One region of the Metabacillus sp. KH_069 genome, then DNA from elsewhere that is predicted to be linked to it. Evidence: a T-box and tRNA genes for the amino acid it is inferred to sense, from the RefSeq annotation. Region 1 holds a T-box; the other regions hold tRNA genes.

The links. A T-box is a leader RNA that pairs with one kind of tRNA and senses whether it is charged. The one in region 1 lies ahead of serS (serine--tRNA ligase), so its partner is inferred to be a tRNA-Ser.
Region 2: it encodes a tRNA-Ser, which carries the amino acid that the T-box ahead of serS (serine--tRNA ligase) is inferred to sense. The anticodon was not compared.
Region 3: it encodes a tRNA-Ser, which carries the amino acid that the T-box ahead of serS (serine--tRNA ligase) is inferred to sense. The anticodon was not compared.
Region 4: it encodes a tRNA-Ser, which carries the amino acid that the T-box ahead of serS (serine--tRNA ligase) is inferred to sense. The anticodon was not compared.

Annotation. Positions count from the first base shown of each region.
Region 1 is NZ_CM174460.1:21,092-26,125, reverse strand. It holds gene serS (serine--tRNA ligase) at 1-1,190, opposite strand, end outside; T-box leader at 1,243-1,458, opposite strand; gene pdxT (pyridoxal 5'-phosphate synthase glutaminase subunit PdxT) at 1,515-2,105, opposite strand; gene pdxS (pyridoxal 5'-phosphate synthase lyase subunit PdxS) at 2,126-3,010, opposite strand; gene AC3ISE_RS00090 (serine hydrolase) at 3,452-4,816, opposite strand; gene guaB (IMP dehydrogenase) at 4,984-5,034, opposite strand, start outside.
Region 2 is NZ_CM174460.1:639,750-644,783, reverse strand. It holds gene AC3ISE_RS03400 (carbohydrate ABC transporter permease) at 1-167, opposite strand, end outside; gene AC3ISE_RS03395 (carbohydrate ABC transporter permease) at 167-1,108, opposite strand; gene AC3ISE_RS03390 (hypothetical protein) at 1,416-1,922, opposite strand; tRNA gene AC3ISE_RS03385 (tRNA-Leu) at 2,367-2,447, opposite strand; tRNA gene AC3ISE_RS03380 (tRNA-Leu) at 2,468-2,556, opposite strand; tRNA gene AC3ISE_RS03375 (tRNA-Cys) at 2,576-2,649, opposite strand; tRNA gene AC3ISE_RS03370 (tRNA-Gly) at 2,658-2,732, opposite strand; tRNA gene AC3ISE_RS03365 (tRNA-Gln) at 2,792-2,866, opposite strand; tRNA gene AC3ISE_RS03360 (tRNA-His) at 2,903-2,975, opposite strand; tRNA gene AC3ISE_RS03355 (tRNA-Trp) at 3,003-3,076, opposite strand; tRNA gene AC3ISE_RS03350 (tRNA-Tyr) at 3,095-3,179, opposite strand; tRNA gene AC3ISE_RS03345 (tRNA-Thr) at 3,190-3,265, opposite strand; tRNA gene AC3ISE_RS03340 (tRNA-Phe) at 3,279-3,354, opposite strand; tRNA gene AC3ISE_RS03335 (tRNA-Asp) at 3,528-3,603, opposite strand; tRNA gene AC3ISE_RS03330 (tRNA-Met) at 3,607-3,683, opposite strand; tRNA gene AC3ISE_RS03325 (tRNA-Val) at 3,727-3,802, opposite strand; tRNA gene AC3ISE_RS03320 (tRNA-Glu) at 3,819-3,893, opposite strand; tRNA gene AC3ISE_RS03315 (tRNA-Ser) at 3,908-3,997, opposite strand; tRNA gene AC3ISE_RS03310 (tRNA-Asn) at 4,002-4,076, opposite strand; rRNA gene rrf (5S ribosomal RNA) at 4,092-4,207, opposite strand; rRNA gene AC3ISE_RS03300 (23S ribosomal RNA) at 4,337-5,034, opposite strand, start outside.
Region 3 is NZ_CM174460.1:243,090-248,123, forward strand. It holds gene AC3ISE_RS01375 (PP2C family serine/threonine-protein phosphatase) at 1-232, shown strand, start outside; gene AC3ISE_RS01380 (Tex family protein) at 321-2,483, shown strand; gene cmpA (cortex morphogenetic protein CmpA) at 2,636-2,749, opposite strand; gene AC3ISE_RS01390 (SprT family protein) at 2,853-3,299, shown strand; tRNA gene AC3ISE_RS01395 (tRNA-Asn) at 3,443-3,517, shown strand; tRNA gene AC3ISE_RS01400 (tRNA-Ser) at 3,524-3,614, shown strand; tRNA gene AC3ISE_RS01405 (tRNA-Glu) at 3,631-3,702, shown strand; tRNA gene AC3ISE_RS01410 (tRNA-Val) at 3,730-3,805, shown strand; tRNA gene AC3ISE_RS01415 (tRNA-Asp) at 3,814-3,889, shown strand; tRNA gene AC3ISE_RS01420 (tRNA-Gln) at 3,895-3,969, shown strand; tRNA gene AC3ISE_RS01425 (tRNA-Lys) at 3,997-4,072, shown strand; tRNA gene AC3ISE_RS01430 (tRNA-Leu) at 4,088-4,171, shown strand; tRNA gene AC3ISE_RS01435 (tRNA-Leu) at 4,190-4,275, shown strand; tRNA gene AC3ISE_RS01440 (tRNA-Arg) at 4,376-4,452, shown strand; tRNA gene AC3ISE_RS01445 (tRNA-Pro) at 4,471-4,547, shown strand; tRNA gene AC3ISE_RS01450 (tRNA-Gly) at 4,562-4,635, shown strand; rRNA gene AC3ISE_RS01455 (16S ribosomal RNA) at 4,730-5,034, shown strand, end outside.
Region 4 is NZ_CM174460.1:3,540,618-3,545,651, reverse strand. It holds tRNA gene AC3ISE_RS17915 (tRNA-Lys) at 126-201, shown strand; tRNA gene AC3ISE_RS17910 (tRNA-Leu) at 216-296, shown strand; tRNA gene AC3ISE_RS17905 (tRNA-Gly) at 306-377, shown strand; tRNA gene AC3ISE_RS17900 (tRNA-Leu) at 387-475, shown strand; tRNA gene AC3ISE_RS17895 (tRNA-Arg) at 490-566, shown strand; tRNA gene AC3ISE_RS17890 (tRNA-Pro) at 571-647, shown strand; tRNA gene AC3ISE_RS17885 (tRNA-Ala) at 665-740, shown strand; tRNA gene AC3ISE_RS17880 (tRNA-Met) at 772-848, shown strand; tRNA gene AC3ISE_RS17875 (tRNA-Ile) at 854-930, shown strand; tRNA gene AC3ISE_RS17870 (tRNA-Ser) at 947-1,039, shown strand; tRNA gene AC3ISE_RS17865 (tRNA-Met) at 1,130-1,206, shown strand; tRNA gene AC3ISE_RS17860 (tRNA-Asp) at 1,210-1,285, shown strand; tRNA gene AC3ISE_RS17855 (tRNA-Phe) at 1,481-1,556, shown strand; tRNA gene AC3ISE_RS17850 (tRNA-His) at 1,597-1,672, shown strand; tRNA gene AC3ISE_RS17845 (tRNA-Gly) at 1,689-1,762, shown strand; tRNA gene AC3ISE_RS17840 (tRNA-Ile) at 1,767-1,843, shown strand; tRNA gene AC3ISE_RS17835 (tRNA-Asn) at 1,878-1,952, shown strand; tRNA gene AC3ISE_RS17830 (tRNA-Ser) at 1,958-2,048, shown strand; tRNA gene AC3ISE_RS17825 (tRNA-Glu) at 2,064-2,135, shown strand; gene glgB (1,4-alpha-glucan branching enzyme) at 3,338-5,034, shown strand, end outside.

The DNA of each region.
Region 1 (5,034 bases):
AGGATGGCGGCAACTGTTCTGCCAATCGCAAGACCAGATCCGTTCAGTGTATGAACAAATTCAGGTTTTCCTTTAGGCTCACGTCTGAAACGGATTCCTGCGCGACGCGCCTGGAAGGCTTCAAAATTACTGCAAGATGAAATTTCGCGGTATGTTTCCTGGCTCGGTATCCATACTTCAATGTCATATTTCTTTGCAGCCGTAAATCCAAGATCTGCTGTACACATTCTAAGCACACGATAAGGCAGACCCAAAAGCTGAAGAACTTTCTCTGCATGTCCTGTCAGTTTTTCAAGCTCATCATAAGAATCTTCAGGTTTAACAAATTTCACAAGCTCTACTTTATTAAACTGATGCTGACGGATTAATCCTCTAGTATCTCTGCCTGCAGAGCCAGCCTCAGAACGGAAGCAAGAGCTGTAAGCCGCATAATTGACCGGAAGCTGATCGATAGAGAGAATCTCTTCACGGTGCATGTTGGTTACAGGCACTTCAGCTGTAGGAATTAAAAAGTAATCTTCGCCCGCAATTTTAAATGCATCTTCTTCAAATTTAGGCAGCTGGCCTGTTCCAGTCATGCTGTCACGATTTACGATATAAGGAGGCAGCACTTCTGTATAGCCGTGTTCATCGATATGCAAATCAAGCATAAAACTGATCAGCGCACGCTCGAGACGTGCACCTAAGCCGCGGTAGAAAACAAAACGGCTGCCGGTTACTTTACCCGCACGTTCAAAATCTAAGATCCCAAGGTGATCGGCAACATCCCAGTGAGGTTTTGGTTCAAATGAGAATGCAGGGACTCCTCCCCATTCACGGTGAAGAATATTATCGTCTTCCGTTTCGCCTACAGGCACACTTTCATGCGGAATATTTGGAATAGACAGCATTAACGTTTCAAGCTCTGCTTCAACCCGGCGAAGCTCATCGTCCATTTCTTTCACGCGGTCGCCAACTTCACGCATTTCCTTGATTAAATGATCGGCATCTTGTTTTTCACGCTTTAAAACAGCAATTTGCCCTGAAACTTCATTTCGCTTGCTTTTAAAAACTTCTACTTTTGAAATCAGTTCACGGCGTTTTTGATCAAGCTCCTCGAACTTGCTGAAGTCCCCTAAATCCTCTCCGCGATGAGACAGCTTTTCTTTTACTTCTTCAAAGTTAGCGCGCAAATATTTAATATCCAGCATGACAAAACTCCTTTTAATGTTTTTTTGCAAATAAAAAACTCCCGTCCCCTGGTAAAGGGACGGAAGTTATATCCGCGTTGCCACCCTAATTGAAGGCAGATTGCCTTCCTCTTAAGCAGGATAACGGCCTGTACCGGAAATGTCTACTCTCCGAAGATTTCAACATCTCATTCAAGGATGGATTCACAAGGATCTAACACCGATTTTCACCAGCCACCGGCTCTCTAAGAAAGAAGCACTTGCTACTATTTCCTGTCGTCATGTTTTTCATGTTCAATTAAGTAATTCATAATTTACTACAAGTTTGATACGGTTGCAAGGTTTTTATACACTTAATTTCGCTTTTGTATTTTTAACCATGCGCACAAACATCCCAGTCATCCGGTGATCATCTGTTAATTCAGGATGAAACGAACAGCCCAGGAACTGTCCTTGACGTGCTGCAACGATTCTTCCGTTATGTTTAGACAGAATTTCCACGTCTTCTCCAACTTCGACAATATGAGGAGCCCTGATAAACACACCAACGAAATCTTCAGCAACATCCGTAATATTCAGTTCTGCTTCAAAGCTTTCACGCTGACGCCCAAATGAGTTTCTCTCAACGGTAACATCCATTACTCCAAGATGTCCTTCGCTGTAACCCACAATGTTTTTAGCAAGAAGAATTAAGCCTGCACAGGTTCCAAACATCGGCTTTCCCTGCTCAGCGAAAGCTTTCAGCGGACCCATGAACTCATATTTATCAATCAGGCGTCGCATCGTTGTGCTCTCTCCGCCTGGCATAATAAGACCGTCCAATTCATCAAGCTGCTCAGGACGCTTAACAACGACTCCTTCAGCACCGCTTGCCTCTATTGATCGGATATGTTCTCTTACAGCACCTTGAAGGCCTAATACACCAATTTTAAGCATTGTATTCTACTCCTTTATCATTACCAGCCGCGCTCTTGCATTCTGTTCTCAGGAAGCAAAGTTGAGATCTCAATGCCTTTCATTGCTGTTCCAAGTCCCTTTGAAAGACTTGCAATCAATTCATAGTCCTGATAGTGAGTTGTTGCTTCAACGATCGCACGGGCAAATTTTGCAGGGTTTTCTGATTTGAAGATACCTGAACCTACGAATACACCGTCTGCTCCTAATTGCATCATTAGAGCAGCATCTGCCGGAGTTGCAATTCCGCCTGCTGCAAAGTTTACAACCGGAAGGCGTCCCTCATGCTTGATTTGAAGAAGAAGCTCATAAGGCGCGCCTAACAGCTTCGCTTCTGTCATTAATTCATCCGTGCTCATTCCAATGATTCTGCGAACTTGGCCATTTACTTTACGCATGTGGCGAACAGCCTCAACGATATTTCCTGTACCAGGCTCGCCTTTTGTGCGAAGCATAGAAGCTCCCTCAGCAATACGTCTAGTAGCTTCACCTAAATCACGGCATCCGCAAACAAATGGAACTGTATAATCACGTTTATTTAAATGATACTCTTCATCAGCAGGAGTCAATACTTCACTTTCATCAATGTAATCGACACCCATCGCTTCTAATATGCGAGCTTCCACGATGTGGCCAATACGTGCTTTTGCCATAACTGGAACCGTTACAGCTTTCATCACTTCTTCAACAATTGTAGGATCTGCCATACGGGCAACTCCGCCTGCAGCACGAATGTCAGCAGGAACGCGCTCAAGTGCCATTACAGCAACTGCTCCAGCTTCCTCAGCGATCTTTGCTTGCTCTGCATTGACTACGTCCATAATGACGCCGCCTTTTTGCATTTCTGCCATTCCGCGTTTTACACGATCTGTACCTGTGTTATTCATTCTATATCCCCCTCATATTATGTAAAATTTCATTTTGCACATATAGCTTATTCTATCCTAAGTTATTAAAAAATCCTATCAAAATTAAAGGGATTATTAAAACAATTCGCACAAAGAAAAGCGGAGCCGACTGTTTAGCCCCGACAGACAGATAAGAATCCGGCAGTGAAGGCGCTTTTTGCCTTTGCTGACGGATTTGTTCTGACTGAGGGGTTAGGAGGCGGAGCTAGACAATGAGAAAAGTGGAACCGCCCGTTTAGCTCCGACAGACAGATAAGAATCCGGCAGTGAAGGCGCTTTTTGCCTTTGCTGACGGATTTGTTCTGGCCGAGGAGTTGGGCGGTAGAGCTAGACAATAAGAAAAGCGGAACCTCCCGTTTCGCACCTAATATATCAAAATATGAAAAAAGACTTACTCATATTGAGTAAGTCTTCTTTCAATTAAAACCAGCCTGTCACAGTGTCTGTCACCGTTCCCCAAAGACCGCCGAAGAATCCGCCGATTCCTCTCATGGATAAAACAAACCAATTGGCTTTTTCAACACCGCTTTTTGTGACGATATCAACATTAGCATCGCTTTTTTCTTCTAAGAAGCCCAGATTTTGGCCTTTACCTTTGTACTTTACTGTCATATAGCCGATTTTTTCGCCTTTTTTGACAGGAGCCTGTACTTCATTGTCTGCATTGACCTTCTTTTGATCAAAGACGTAGTTTGGCTCATATGATTCTTTTTCACCGTTCTTAACAACAAGGTTAAGAGGCTCTTTTGTTGCTACAGCTACTTCTTTTTCTTTTCCTTTCACAACGGAGAGGTCAGATTTATTTTTGATTTGATAGTTTTCAGGATAAACTTCTTCCATCTTGAAATTGTTATATGCATAATCGATCATTTTTTTCGTTTCTTTAAAACGAGGAGTATGAAGGCTGCCGTCATCACTTGCAGCGTTTAAGACGACAGTAATAACGCGCATGCCGTTTCGTTCAGCAGTTGCTGTAAAAGAAGAACCTGCTGATTTAGTAGAACCTGTTTTTAAACCGTCTACACCTTCTGTTTCAAATAACAAGCCTTTAAGCATCCAGTTCCAGTTATCCATTTTGATAGCATCTTCTGTGCCTTCTCTGAATATTTTTCTTGGAGTACTTGCTGTCTCTAATACTTCTGGATAATCATTTATTAATTTTTGAGAAAGCAGCGCCATATCGCGTGCTGACATTTTATTCTCGGCATCTGCTGTCGTGCCATCAGGATGCATTCCTGCTAGATCTCCATTTTCTAAACCTGTTGAGTTTACAAATTCGAAGTTTTTAAGACCAAGCTCTTTAGCTTTTTCATTCATTAATTTCACGAAATTAGACTCAGATCCTGAAACGATTTCTGCTAAAGCAATAGCTGCTCCGTTTGCAGAATAAATGCTCATTGCTTCATAAAGCTCTTTTACATTGTATGTACCGTCTTTTCGTAATGGGACGTTGGACAGTCCGCGGTTTTGTGAAATTCTATAGACATAATCACTTGGGGTGTATGTTTGATCCCACTTGATTTTCCCTTTATCAACTGCTTCAAGAACTAAATATTCTGTCATGATTTTAGCCATACTTGCAATCGGAAGCAGATCGTCTGCATTTTTCCCGTATAGAATTTTACCTGTAGACGCTTCTACTAAAATTGCACCTTTTGCATTCACTCCAACTGCATCATTTTCTGCCGCAGATGCCTGTGCTGCCGGCAAAATAACTGTTACTGCCAGAACAGCAGCTAACAGCACGGACAGCAAACGCTTAAACTTCATGTTGCTCAAATTCATAACCTCCACCGTTTTTTTATCTATTTTTATATTCAATTATTGACCTGAGTGACAAACAACAAAGTCGATTTTATCACACTATGATCAAAAAAAATAGACAGAGTCTGAGACTCTGTCCTAAAGATTGAACATTGTATTACATTTCAGGTAAATCGACCTAGAAACGCTTATGAAAGCGAATAGTTCGGTGATTCTTTTGTAATTTGTACATCATGAGG
Region 2 (5,034 bases), 620 kb from region 1:
TTAGAAAACATGAATTCCTTCGGCCAAGCTGCAGCATCAATGAGGATTGCTGCAAACGGCTTAACTGAGTTGACCAGCACGAAATAAAACGGGATAAGGAAAATGAGCGCGACGGCAATCGCTATCAGTTCTAATATAAACGTTCTGCTAGTATACCGGCTGCCCATTATGCCTCAACCTCCCTCTTCTTCGTCATCATAACCTGAACAGTAGTAAAGATTGCCACTACTACAAAGAACAGAATGGACTTCGCTGTACCTAATCCATAACGATTGTTCTGGAAGGCTTCCTGATAAATATTAATCGCTACAGACTGAGTTGAATTAAATGGCCCTCCGCCTGTTAGGGAAATATTCAGGTCAAAGATCTTGAATGCCATTGAAATCGTTAAGAACAGACAAATCGTAAATGCCGGTAAAATTAACGGAATAATGATTTTTGTTAAAAGTGTAAAGCTTGATGCTCCATCCATTTTCGCAGCCTCGAGCAATGAATTATCCACACCTTGAAGCGCTGCAATATAGATGACCATCATATAACCGCTGGTCTGCCATGCAAACACGATGACAATCCCCCAGAACGCTGTCGTTTCATCCCCAAGCCACGGCATTTTGAAAAATTCGATGCCTGTCATGTTTCCAATCGAAGCAAACCCTTTTACAAAAATGAACTGCCAGATAAACCCGAGCAGCAATCCGCCGATAACATTAGGAATAAAAAACACGGTCCGCAATATGTTCTTGGTTTTAAGCGCAGCATTTAAAATCAATGCAAACGCAAAACCTATTAAGTTACTAATAATAACTGCCGCAAACATAAATTTCGTCGTAAACATAAAGGAATTAAAAAAGGCCGGATCGTTCGTAAAGATCTTCTTATAATTCTCAATCCCAACCCACTCAACAGCCGAGCTGACTCCATTCCATGAAGTAAATGAATAATAAAGACCCATTAAGAACGGAAGAATTTGAATAACTAAGAAAAATAAAAGTGCCGGTCCAACAAAGGCAGCGTATGTTAGTAAGCTCTTAAACTTAAATTTCTTTTTAGGTACTGCCTCCAAATGAGATTTCGTGCTTACCGGATTCGTTTGAATTTTCGTTTCCAACCGTATCACCACCCCTTTTATTGTAATCGCTTTCTTTTATTATAATGGTAGCGCTTACTTATATAGGGATACTAAATTGACTAAGATGGTGTATTATTTTGACTAGATGCAGGTACAAAATCTTGTCCTAGCGGAAAAATGACCGATGCAAGACGGTCTTTGGTCACATCTTGAAATTTTAAAGCTTTTAAAAAGAACCGCTAATACTCTTAATAACAATAGACAAGCAGAGGTTCTTTTTAAAACTTGGTAAAAAATAAAGAAGTCCTAGAATGGACTTCTAGGACCTCATTGAATTTCGTATAAATTAATTTGCTCGGAACATCTTTACAGGAACATCTGAAAGAATAGTATCGTTAGGATCTACAACAAAAGTCCAAGTATCGTTAACTGTATTGTTAGGATCTATTCCACCAAGTATAGAGAACGATTTGTGATTTTCATATTCCTGAGTTGAACCTTCAGCGAATGTATAAATAGTTCCTTCAGATTTTGGATCTACCAGTTTCACAATATATATTCCAGGGGTAATTCTTTCTCCAGATTTAAAATCTCCAAGTTCATTGACTTTATAAGATTTATTAGGTTCAAGATTCATAGCATGCTTTTCTGCTTCTGATGGTGCTTCACAAGATGCTAAAGCCGCCTTTGTTTCTTTAAGTTCTCTTTTAGTTGAAGTTAGTTGCTTCTCAAGTTCTTCATATGAAACTTTTTCTTTTCCTTGAATAGCAGCTGGAACAATAGTGGTTGCACCGATTACGATTGCTAACCCTAAACCAAGACTAACAATTACAACTTTCTTTGAATATTTCATAGTTGACCCCCAATATTGTTGTTATTAAAACCTGCCTCCAATGATTTTCTTTGAAGGTAACGGATTTGAAAATATAAGATATAGTGAGAGCGCTCGTAAGCCTTTTTTGTTTCTAACCGCTACAAAAATCCTCTGCTTTCGTTTTGCATTAAACATTGGGTTTTGTGTTTTTATGTTTAAACATAAAGTTAATCCAACTGTAATATTGAATTGAGTCTTAGATTCCTAATTTGGCAATCATCAATAAATAAAGAAAAAGCTGTTTTAAAATCAATTTCCTTTACTACTCATGCCATTTTAAATTTATCTTTGTTTAATGACTGGTACGCACACGATTTTATGTACACGATATTTTTGTAAAAATCGTATATTGGAGATAAATAAAAACGTTCCTTACAAAGTGTAAGAAACGTTAATTTGACAGCTTGACATACTGTTCAATGATACCGGTGGTCGGGGTCGAACCGACACTCCAGAGGAACACGATTTTGAGTCGTGCGCGTCTGCCAATTCCGCCACACCGGCAAATGAAATTGTGATGAAGATGGTGCCGAGGACCGGAATCGAACCGGTACGGTAGTCACCTACCGCAGGATTTTAAGTCCTGTGCGTCTGCCAGTTCCGCCACCCCGGCAAGGGTGATAAATAAAAATTGGAGGCGACACCCGGATTTGAACCGGGGATAAAGGTTTTGCAGACCTCTGCCTTACCACTTGGCTATGCCGCCTCAACTATTGGAGCGGAAGACGGGATTCGAACCCGCGACCCCCACCTTGGCAAGGTGGTGTTCTACCACTGAACTACTTCCGCAAATCGCTTTGTAATGTAGTTTATGCAGGAGCTGCACAAAGATGACTCTTAATGAAAAATGGCTGGGCTAGCTGGATTCGAACCAGCGCATGACGGAGTCAAAGTCCGTTGCCTTACCGCTTGGCTATAGCCCAAAACAAAAATAAAAACCCTATTAAGTAAAAAAAAGGGGCGACTGATGGGAATCGAACCCACGAATGCCAGAGCCACAATCTGGTGCGTTAACCACTTCGCCACAACCGCCATTATACTATATAAGATTAATTAAATTGGCAGGGGTAGTAGGACTCGAACCCACACCGGAGGTTTTGGAGACCTCTGTTCTACCTTTAAACTATACCCCTATATTCTTTTTATGAAAATGGTGGAGGGGGACGGATTCGAACCGCCGAACCCGGAGGGAGCGGATTTACAGTCCGCCGCGTTTAGCCACTTCGCTACCCCTCCACACTGTAAGTGGTGCCGGCAAGAGGACTTGAACCCCCAACCTACTGATTACAAGTCAGTTGCTCTACCAATTGAGCTACACCGGCATTTAAGTGTAAATGGTGGCTTGGGACGGAATCGAACCGCCGACACAAGGATTTTCAGTCCTTTGCTCTACCGACTGAGCTACCAAGCCATTTTATAATTTGTAGTACAATAATGATACATTCTTGAAACCTTCGCCCAAATTTCAGTAAGCTTAGCCAAGGAGCAGCTCAATTTGTGCGCTGATGCTTATGCTTCGAAGCTTATTCGATCGTGCTCTACCGACTGAGCTACCAAGCCATTTTATTCTTTTTTAATTAAGAATGGCGGTCCCGACCGGGATCGAACCGGCGATCTCCTGCGTGACAGGCAGGCATGTTAACCGCTACACCACGGGACCATTTGGTTGCGGGGACAGGATTTGAACCTGCGACCTTCGGGTTATGAGCCCGACGAGCTACCAGACTGCTCCACCCCGCGACAATAATAAATGAAGTTTTTGTGCTGCTGTATTCAGTAAAGATGGTGGAGGATGACGGGCTCGAACCGCCGACCCTCTGCTTGTAAGGCAGATGCTCTCCCAGCTGAGCTAATCCTCCGCAGTGAAAATGATGTTGGTGACCCGTACGGGATTCGAACCCGTGTTACCGCCGTGAAAGGGCGGTGTCTTAACCGCTTGACCAACGGGCCATTTATATAAATAGTGGCGGAGAGCAAGGGATTCGAACCCTTGAGACGGGTTACCGCCTACACGATTTCCAATCGTGCTCCTTCGGCCACTCGGACAGCTCTCCAAAATGGCTCCGCAGGTAGGACTCGAACCTACGACCGATCGGTTAACAGCCGATAGCTCTACCACTGAGCTACTGCGGAATAATATTTTCACTAGCCTGGCAACGTCCTACTCTCACAGGGGGAAACCCCCAACTACCATCGGCGCTAAAGAGCTTAACTTCCGTGTTCGGCATGGGAACGGGTGTGACCTCTTTGCCATCATCACCAGACATAGTGACAAAAATTATTATACTATGAAATCCGAAGATTTCAAGCTTTTTTTTCGAAAGAAGTTATTCTTTCAAAACTAGATAACGTTTGATAACAAGATTCACTTAAATGTTACACTTTATTAGACTGTGGTTAAGTCCTCGAACGATTAGTATCTGTCAGCTCCACACGTCACCGCGCTTCCACCTCAGACCTATCAACCTGATCATCTTTCAGGGTTCTTACTCACTTACGTGATGGGAAATCTCATCTTGAGGGGGGCTTCATGCTTAGATGCTTTCAGCACTTATCCCTTCCGCACATAGCTACCCAGCGATGCCTTTGGCAAGACAACTGGTACACCAGCGGTGCGTCCATCCCGGTCCTCTCGTACTAAGGACAGCTCCTCTCAAATTTCCTGCGCCCACGACGGATAGGGACCGAACTGTCTCACGACGTTCTGAACCCAGCTCGCGTACCGCTTTAATGGGCGAACAGCCCAACCCTTGGGACCGACTACAGCCCCAGGATGCGATGAGCCGACATCGAGGTGCCAAACCTCCCCGTCGATGTGGACTCTTGGGGGAGATAAGCCTGTTATCCCCGGGGTAGCTTTTATCCGTTGAGCGATGGCCCTTCCATGCGGAACCACCGGATCACTAAGCCCGACTTTCGTCCCTGCTCGACTTGTAGGTCTCGCAGTCAAGCTCCCTTGTGCCTTTACACTCTGCGAATGATTTCCAACCATTCTGAGGGAACCTTTGGGCGCCTCCGTTACATTTTAGGAGGCGACCGCCCCAGTCAAACTGCCCACCTGACACTGTCTCCCAGCCCGATCAGGGCTGTG
Region 3 (5,034 bases), 220 kb from region 1:
TCCTCTTCCTGTACTTGGCTATATGTCAGGAAAACCTCAGAAGTTCCGTGTTCAATCCTTTGCATATGATTCTGGGGCGAAATTCATTATCCATTCAGATGGACTGAACATTCCTGCTGTAAAATCACTGCTTAAGGATTACCGGACAATTGAAGATATTTCAAATCAGCTTGAGCCTTATACAAAGTCAAGGCAAGATGATTTAACCTACGTAGTCGGTCAGCTATTCTAGTTGACGGCTTTTTTTATTGGGAGCATTTTTTAAAGTCCGCGTCTTTTGGTAAAATGTTTCTAAGTCTTTATTTTGGGGAGGGAAAAGAATGGCAGAGAAAACAGAGCGCATTATGAAAACAATCAGTGCGGATTTATCCATTACATATAAACAGGTATCAAATGTGATTGCATTACTCGAAGACGGCAATACCGTTCCTTTCATTGCGAGGTACAGAAAAGAACAGACAGGTGCATTGGATGAGGTGCAAATCCGTGATATCTCGGAAAAGTGGCAATACACTCAAAACCTGGAATCAAGAAAAGAAGAAGTCATCCGGTTAATTGATGAACAGGGAAAGCTGACAGAAGATCTTAAAAAAGAGGTAGAAGGAGCTTTGAAACTTCAAAAGGTTGAAGACCTCTATCGTCCTTATAAACAAAAACGGAGAACCAAAGCTACGGTTGCGAAAGAAAGAGGCTTAGAACCTCTTGCCGAGTGGATAAAAGGACAGCCTTCTAATGGATCGCTTAGAGAAAAAGCGATGGAGTTTGTAAACGAAGAGCAGGAGGTTTTGACTGCGGAAGATGCAGTTGAAGGGGCTAAGGACATTTTAGCTGAGTGGATTTCAGATGAGCCATCTTACCGTCAGTGGATTCGCGAACAAACCTTCCGAAAAGGGAAAATCATCACTTCTTCAAAAGATGAAGAAAAAGATGAGAAGAAAGTATACGAAATGTACTATGAGTACGAAGAGCCGATTCAAAAGGTTGTCCCGCATCGGGTCCTTGCTATGAACCGGGGAGAAAAAGAGGGAATTCTGAAAGTTGCCATCCAGGCGCCGGCCGATCTGATCACTTCTCATATTCAAAGAAATGAATTGAAAAATCAGCATACAGTGGTAAAGGATGTCTATATAGAAGCCATTGAAGATGCCTATAAACGATTAATTCAGCCTTCCATTGAACGTGAGATCCGAAAAGAATTAATGGAGAAAGCGGATGATCGTGCGATTCATATTTTCTCTGAAAATCTGCGCAACCTTTTGCTTCAGCCGCCATTGAAAGGCCGTGTTGTATTAGGGGTTGACCCTGCGTACCGGACAGGGTGTAAGCTTGCAGCTGTCGATGAGACCGGAAAAGTTCTGGAAATAGGCGTCATTTACCCTCATCCACCGGTCAATAAAGCAAAAGAAGCAAAGCAAAAGCTAATCGATGTGATCCAAAAAAATAACATCGAGCTGGTTGCGATTGGAAATGGAACGGCTTCAAGAGAGACAGAACAATTTATTGCAGATCTTATTGATGAATTAAAATCAGATCTTGCCTATATTATCGTAAACGAAGCAGGAGCAAGTGTATACTCTGCATCAGACTTGGCCCGTGAAGAATTCCCTGAGTTCCAGGTAGAAGAACGAAGTGCAGTTTCCATCGCAAGAAGATTGCAGGATCCGCTGGCAGAGCTGGTTAAAATTGATCCGAAATCAGTAGGAGTAGGGCAATACCAGCATGATGTCACACAGAAGAAGCTGAATGATTCTCTTACATTCGTTGTTGAAACAGTGGTTAACCAAGTAGGAGTGAATGTCAATACAGCATCATCATCACTCCTGCAATATGTAGCGGGCTTAAGCAAGGCAGTTGCGGTAAACATTGTGAAGCAGCGGGATGAAATCGGGAAGTTCCAGGACCGGAAGCAATTAAAGAAAATACCGCGGCTTGGCGCAAAAACGTTCGAACAATGCATAGGTTTCCTGAGAATACCTGACGGAAAGCATCCGCTTGACTCAACAGGCATTCATCCGGAAAGCTACAAAGAGGTTGAAATGCTTCTGAAAATGCTGGGACTGACCTTGAAGGATGTTGGCACGGAGCAGCTGAGAGAAAAAATTGCGGGAATTAATATAAAAGAAACTGCAGAAGCTATCGATCTTGGAGAGCTGACTCTCAAAGACATTTGTGATTCTCTTGTTCGTCCAGGACGTGACCCGCGTGATGAAATTGCTAAGCCGCTGCTTAAAAAGGGTGTATTGAAACTCGAGGACCTTCAGACTGGCATGGAACTTCAGGGCACAGTGCGCAATGTTGTAGATTTTGGCGCGTTTGTGGACATAGGCGTTAAACAGGATGGGCTCGTTCATATTTCAAAGCTCAGAAACTCTTTTGTCAAACATCCGCTCGATGTCGTTTCCGTCGGTGATGTTGTTACGGTATGGGTGGACTCTGTAGATCAGCATAAAGGCCGGGTCGCTTTGACGATGATTAACGGTTAATGAAAAACACTGCATGCGTGCAGTGCTGCAGATTCGAATGGGGGATTAGCTGAATGATTCCCCATTTCGGCTAATAAATCTTAATAACCAGCTATAATAAATGTAGTTTTTGCTGAAAAAAGACGCAATGCATTTAGTTGTTCCAACACTGCTCATGAGCAGTGTTTTTTTCTATAGAAATACCAGCATTGATTCAACATCTTTATTTGATAGCGGTCCTTTTCATAAAACGCACGCTGCATTTGGTTTTTTAACCATGAGGGCATTGCTCGTTCCTCCTTATTGTTTATAATGGAGTATGTGTATTACTTACTATATGCGGGCGCAAGATGTCCTGTTCGGAGATACAAACTATGCGGGGTGTAACCGATGAATGAAACAGAGCTTCAGCAACTGACAGAATCGATTTCGATAACTTACTTTCAAAAAAAGTTTGTACATAAAGCGATCTTTAACCCCCGGCTGCGCACAACAGGCGGAAGATACCTTTTAAAAAGCCACAACATCGAAATTAACCCTAAGTATATAGCTCAGGGATTAGAAGAGATAACCGGTATCATCAAACATGAACTATGCCACTATCATCTCCATATAGAGGGCAGAGGGTATAAGCACCGTGATTCTGAATTTAGAGAGCTTCTTTCGAAAGTAGGTGCCCCGAGATTTTGCACGCCGCTTCAGACGACAGTCAGAAAAAAGAAGACATTAGTGTATCAGTGCAGAGCTTGTATGTTCATTTATAAACGGCACAGAAGAATGGATACTTCCAAGTATGTATGCGGAAAATGCGGCGGGAAAATAAAACTTGTTTCATAGATGAAAAAAGGGGTTGACTCATAATACAAAGCTGTGATAAATTATAAAAGCCGTCGTAAGAGACGCAAAACATTAATAAAAAGAAGGCTTGACAGCTTGTACTAATCTTCATATAATAAAAGAAGTCTGTCATGACTAATTATTCCGCAGTAGCTCAGTGGTAGAGCTATCGGCTGTTAACCGATCGGTCGTAGGTTCGAGTCCTACCTGCGGAGCCATATTATGGGGAAGTACTCAAGTGGCTGAAGAGGCGCCCCTGCTAAGGGTGTAGGTCGCGTAAGCGGCGCGAGGGTTCAAATCCCTCCTTCTCCGCCATTATTTTTTTGTCTTTGGCCCGTTGGTCAAGCGGTTAAGACACCGCCCTTTCACGGCGGTAACACGGGTTCGAATCCCGTACGGGTCATCGCTTTAAATTGCATATCAATGATTGGGAGGATTAGCTCAGCTGGGAGAGCATCTGCCTTACAAGCAGAGGGTCGGCGGTTCGAGCCCGTCATCCTCCACCATCATATCTGGTCCCGTGGTGTAGCGGTTAACATGCCTGCCTGTCACGCAGGAGATCGCCGGTTCGATCCCGGTCGGGACCGCCATTTATTGGGCTATAGCCAAGCGGTAAGGCAACGGACTTTGACTCCGTCATGCGCTGGTTCGAATCCAGCTAGCCCAGCCATTTTATTTTAAATGCGAATAGTAGTAAGTGCCATTAGCTCAGTCGGTAGAGCATCTGACTTTTAATCAGAGGGTCGAAGGTTCGAGTCCTTCATGGCACACCATTTTAACTAATGTATGCGGGTGTGGCGGAATTGGCAGACGCGCTAGACTTAGGATCTAGTGTCTTTGACGTGGGGGTTCGAGTCCCTTCACCCGCACCATACATTTTTTATCTTTTCGCGGTCGTGGCGGAATGGCAGACGCGCTAGGTTGAGGGCCTAGTGGGGGCAACCCCGTGGAAGTTCGACTCTTCTCGGCCGCACCAAAAGAGCTTTAAAAAAACCTCAAAAAAGTTGTTGACAAAAAGAACACAACTTGGTATTATATTTAAGTCGCTTCATTACATGAACAAGACATTAACAAGTGCGCCCGTAGCTCAATTGGATAGAGCGTTTGACTACGGATCAAAAGGTTATGGGTTCGACTCCTATCGGGCGCGCCATTCTATATATTATGTGTCCGGGAAGTAGCTCAGCTTGGTAGAGCACTTGGTTTGGGACCAAGGGGTCGCAGGTTCGAATCCTGTCTTCCCGACCAGACAAATACTTTTCGCGGGTGTAGTTTAATGGTAAAACTCTAGCCTTCCAAGCTAATGTCGTGGGTTCGATTCCCATCACCCGCTCCAATTTTTAAAAATGATCTTTGAAAACTAAACAAAACCAAAAGCGTACCAAACGTTTTAAATTTTTGAAGTCAGCAACAAATTGAGTCGCAAATTTTCTTCGGAGAGTTTGATCCTGGCTCAGGACGAACGCTGGCGGCGTGCCTAATACATGCAAGTCGAGCGGACTTGCTGGAGCTTGCTCCAGCAGGTTAGCGGCGGACGGGTGAGTAACACGTGGGCAACCTGCCTGTAAGACTGGGATAACTCCGGGAAACCGGAGCTAATACCGGATAGTATCTTGAACCGCATGGTTCAAGTTGGAAAGACGGTTTCGGCTGTCACTTACAGATGGGCCCGCGGCGCATTAGCTAGTTGGTGAGGTAATGGCTCACCAAGGCAACGATGCGTAGCCGACCTGAG
Region 4 (5,034 bases), 910 kb from region 1:
AGTCGGCAGAGCATGATCGAGTAATCTTCGATACTTATGCTTCAGCACACAAATCGAGCCACTTCTTGAATAATCTTTCTGAGATTTGGGTGTCTTGCAAAACTAAAGAGTGTTTTCTTAATTAAGTGCCATTAGCTCAGTCGGTAGAGCATCTGACTTTTAATCAGAGGGTCGAAGGTTCGAGTCCTTCATGGCACACCATTTTTCCTTAATATGCGGGTGTGGCGGAATTGGCAGACGCGCTAGACTTAGGATCTAGTGTCTTTGACGTGGGGGTTCGAGTCCCTTCACCCGCATCATATTTTGCGGAAGTAGTTCAGTGGTAGAACACCACCTTGCCAAGGTGGGGGTCGCGGGTTCGAATCCCGTCTTCCGCTCTTGCTTTCGCCGGGGTGGCGGAACTGGCAGACGCACAGGACTTAAAATCCTGCGGTAGGTGACTACCGTACCGGTTCGATTCCGGTCCTCGGCACCACTTATTTTATACATGCGCCCGTAGCTCAATTGGATAGAGCGTTTGACTACGGATCAAAAGGTTATGGGTTCGACTCCTATCGGGCGCGCCATATACGGGAAGTAGCTCAGCTTGGTAGAGCACTTGGTTTGGGACCAAGGGGTCGCAGGTTCGAATCCTGTCTTCCCGACCATTTCCAACTTTTAATTAGGGGCCTTAGCTCAGCTGGGAGAGCGCCTGCCTTGCACGCAGGAGGTCAGCGGTTCGATCCCGCTAGGCTCCACCAATTAAATAGAATTAATTGACTTTGTTCCTGGGGCGGTGTAGCTCAGCTGGCTAGAGCGTACGGTTCATACCCGTGAGGTCGTGGGTTCGACTCCCTCCGCCGCTACCAAAAAAGGACCTTTAGCTCAGTTGGTTAGAGCAGACGGCTCATAACCGTCCGGTCGTAGGTTCGAGTCCTACAAGGTCCACCATTCTATTTAGTCATTCGGAGGTATACCCAAGTCCGGCTGAAGGGATCGGTCTTGAAAACCGACAGGGGAGTCAAATCCCGCGGGGGTTCGAATCCCTCTACCTCCTCCATTTTTATTTTGATAAGTGGAATAACTTACTTCAGCAAGCCGATTGATTCGCAGCATAATAATCGGATTAAATGAACTTAATTAATATTGTCGCGGGGTGGAGCAGTCTGGTAGCTCGTCGGGCTCATAACCCGAAGGTCGCAGGTTCAAATCCTGTCCCCGCAACCAAATGGTCCCGTGGTGTAGCGGTTAACATGCCTGCCTGTCACGCAGGAGATCGCCGGTTCGATCCCGGTCGGGACCGCCATTTTTACTTTATGTAAAGGTTAGTAAAAATTTTTATCCATACAAATGGCTTGGTAGCTCAGTCGGTAGAGCACGATCGAATAAGCTTCGAAGCATAAGCATCAGCGCACAAATTGAGCCGCTTCTTGGCTAAGCTTTCTGAAATTTGGGCGAAGGTTTCAAGAATGTAACATTATTGTACTACAAATTATAAAATGGCTTGGTAGCTCAGTCGGTAGAGCAAAGGACTGAAAATCCTTGTGTCGGCGGTTCGATTCCGTCCCAAGCCACCATTTACTTTAATGTTGTAAATGCTAAACAAATATAATAGTGGCGGTTGTGGCGAAGTGGTTAACGCACCAGATTGTGGCTCTGGCATTCGTGGGTTCGATTCCCATCAGTCGCCCCATTTTTATATTCATATTGCGGGTGTAGTTTAATGGTAAAACTCTAGCCTTCCAAGCTAATGTCGTGGGTTCGATTCCCATCACCCGCTCCATAATGGGCCTATAGCTCAGCTGGTTAGAGCGCACGCCTGATAAGCGTGAGGTCGATGGTTCGAGTCCATTTAGGCCCACCATTTCTGTTTTGGAGAAATAAGGTTTCAATATTATTCCGCAGTAGCTCAGTGGTAGAGCTATCGGCTGTTAACCGATCGGTCGTAGGTTCGAGTCCTACCTGCGGAGCCATATCTGGGGAAGTACTCAAGTGGCTGAAGAGGCGCCCCTGCTAAGGGTGTAGGTCGCGTAAGCGGCGCGAGGGTTCAAATCCCTCCTTCTCCGCCAGAAAGCCTTGTTTTTGGCCCGTTGGTCAAGCGGTTAAGACACCGCCCTTTCACGGCGGTAACACGGGTTCGAATCCCGTACGGGTCATACTTGAAAGAGTGCTGCACATAGTGCAGCACTCTTTTTAATTGGCTCTGTTCGTAAATATAGTTGCTATTAGACTAAATGTTAAAAACTTTAAGTGGATTGTAGCGAAAGGAACTTGATTCCTGCGGGAAACAGAGGGAAATGATTGATTCCATTTTGCAGCCGCCTTTCTGGATATTTGTCCTCAAACAGCGTTGTTGATTCCATTTCGCAGCCGCCATTCTGGATATTTGTCCTCAAACAGCGTATTTGATTCCATTTTACAGCTGCCATTCTGGATTTTTGTCCTCAGACCATAAAACCAGTAGGCAAGCCGGGTAGGCTCCCAACAGGATCGCAGAAAGCAAGTTCCTGCAGCAGAAAGTAACGGACAACATTTATACTCGAAAACAACAATCTATGAAAATACAGCCTTTTAATTTTAAAAGTTGTGTAAGAGAATCTTTTAATACTTAAAGGTTATATGAACCCATCCCCTTTACTATCTGTCTCAACCATCTCCTATCCTTTCTCTGCGCCTGTATGGAACCACTCCTAACTAACCCTTCAGTCAATATTCTACAAACAATAAGCTCTTATAGTTGCCTTTGGCCGTTTATGCAAGTGCCTTGATGAAACACTTAACTTTTAACTAGTCTCCAACTATCTTCCAAAGCTCTCTAACTCTCCAATTAACCTCTTAACTAAAATCTTCAGAAAAAGTCATGTAAAAAAATGATTCATTTTCTCTTTCATGAACTTAAAATATATTTTCAACAAATAATATAAATCTTTATAAATATTTTATCGAATAAGGTTTGAAATATATTAAAGAGAGGTATAAGTAATGGTAATAAAGAATAAACGAAAATGAAGAATAAAAAGATTTCGACAATTCTTACTCATTTTGTCGAATTAACTATTTTTGTGATATAACTTACTCAAAATACACAATTAGAATATCCTGTTAGAAATTCCTGTATTTTCTTACGTATATTGATTTTTTTAGTATATTTGACTGATGTTCATTTCGCCAAATTCTTCGATTATCCTTATTTCTTTCGTTTCCTCATTCGACATCATTTTAAAAGAATAGTTTTTTGAAAAATGAATGCTGATTCATGACATATCATGTCAATAAGTAGAAGCGCTTACAAAAAAGGTAATCCTTCCTTCTGATTGAAATTAGAATTAAGATAAACTTATAGAAAGGGTGATTAGGAATGAATCTTGCTACGCCAACTGATTTTGAGGTTCATCTTTTCCATGAGGGAAATTTGTTTAAAGCTCATGAATTATTTGGTGCTCACAGCAGCGTACGGAACGGTGTTTGCGGTACTGTGTTTACTGTTTGGGCTCCTCATGCGCTTGAGGTGCGGGTTGCAGGTGATTTTAATCACTGGGACGGCTCGAATCACAAGCTTGAAAGAGTGAATGATCAAGGTATCTGGTCTGCTTTTATTCAGGATATAAAAGAGGGTGACCTGTATAAATACGAGATTATTACACGGAAAAATGAGAAAATTCTTAAATCTGATCCATTTGCCTTTTATGCAGAGGTGAAACCGAATACTGCTTCGATTGTTTATGATCTGGCAGATTATGAGTGGAATGATCAGAAGTGGCAGAAGAAGAAGCGTCAGAAGGAAATTTATAATCGGCCGATGTATATTTACGAGCTTAATCTTTGTTCTTGGAAAAAGAAAGAGGACGGCAGCCTTTATACATATTTGGAGCTAGCGGATATTTTGATTCCGTATGTTCTCGATCATGGATTTACTCACATTGAGCTTCTGCCTATTATTGAACATCCTTATGACCGTTCATGGGGATATCAGGGAACCGGATATTATGCGGCTACAAGCCGGTACGGAACTCCTCATGAATTAATGAAGTTCATCGATCTTTGTCATCAGAATAATCTTGGCGTCATCATGGACTGGGTGCCGGGCCATTTCTGCAAGGATGCGCATGGGCTTTATTATTTCGATGGGGAACCGACATTTGAATATGAGAGATATGAAGACCGGGAGAATGAGGTTTGGGGTACGGCTAACTTTGACTTAGGGAAGCCTGAGGTTCAGAGTTTCTTAATCTCTAATGCTCTTTTCTGGCTTGAAAAATATCATATTGATGGATTCAGAGTGGATGCAGTAGCGAACATGCTCTACTGGCAGAATACTGAAGAGCCTCATGAAAATCCGTTTGCAGTGAATTTCTTGAGAAAGCTGAATGAAAATGTATTTGCCTATGATCCTGGTGTTTTAATGATAGCAGAGGATTCAACCGACTTTCCTCTGGTGACATCACCTACATCTGATGGAGGGCTTGGGTTTAACTACAAATGGAACATGGGGTGGATGAACGATATCCTCAAGTACATGGAAGCTCCTCCGGAACAGCGGAAACACCTTCACCACAAGGTATCATTTTCACTGATTTATGCTTTTACAGAGAACTTTATCCTTCCGCTTTCACATGATGAAGTTGTTCATGGAAAACGTTCACTTCTGAATAAAATGCCGGGGGATTATTGGCAGAAGTTTGCTCAGTATCGTCTGCTTCTCGGGTATATGATGACTCATCCAGGAAAAAAACTGCTGTTTATGGGCGGCGAATTTGCCCAGTTTGATGAGTGGAAGGATCTTGAACAGCTTGATTGGGTGCTTGATGATTTTGACATGCATCAAAAGGCAAGAACCTATTTCAAGGAACTGCTGGCTGTTTATAAAAAACAGCGTCCTCTGTATGAGCAGGATCACTCACAGGAAGGCTTTGAATGGATTGATGTGAATAATTCCGACCAAAGTATCTTTTCCTTTATCAGAAGAGGCCAAAAGCCTAATGAGCAGCTCGTTGTAGTCTGCAACTTCACACCGCAAACCTACCACGAATATAAAGTGGGGGTGCCGGCCGATAC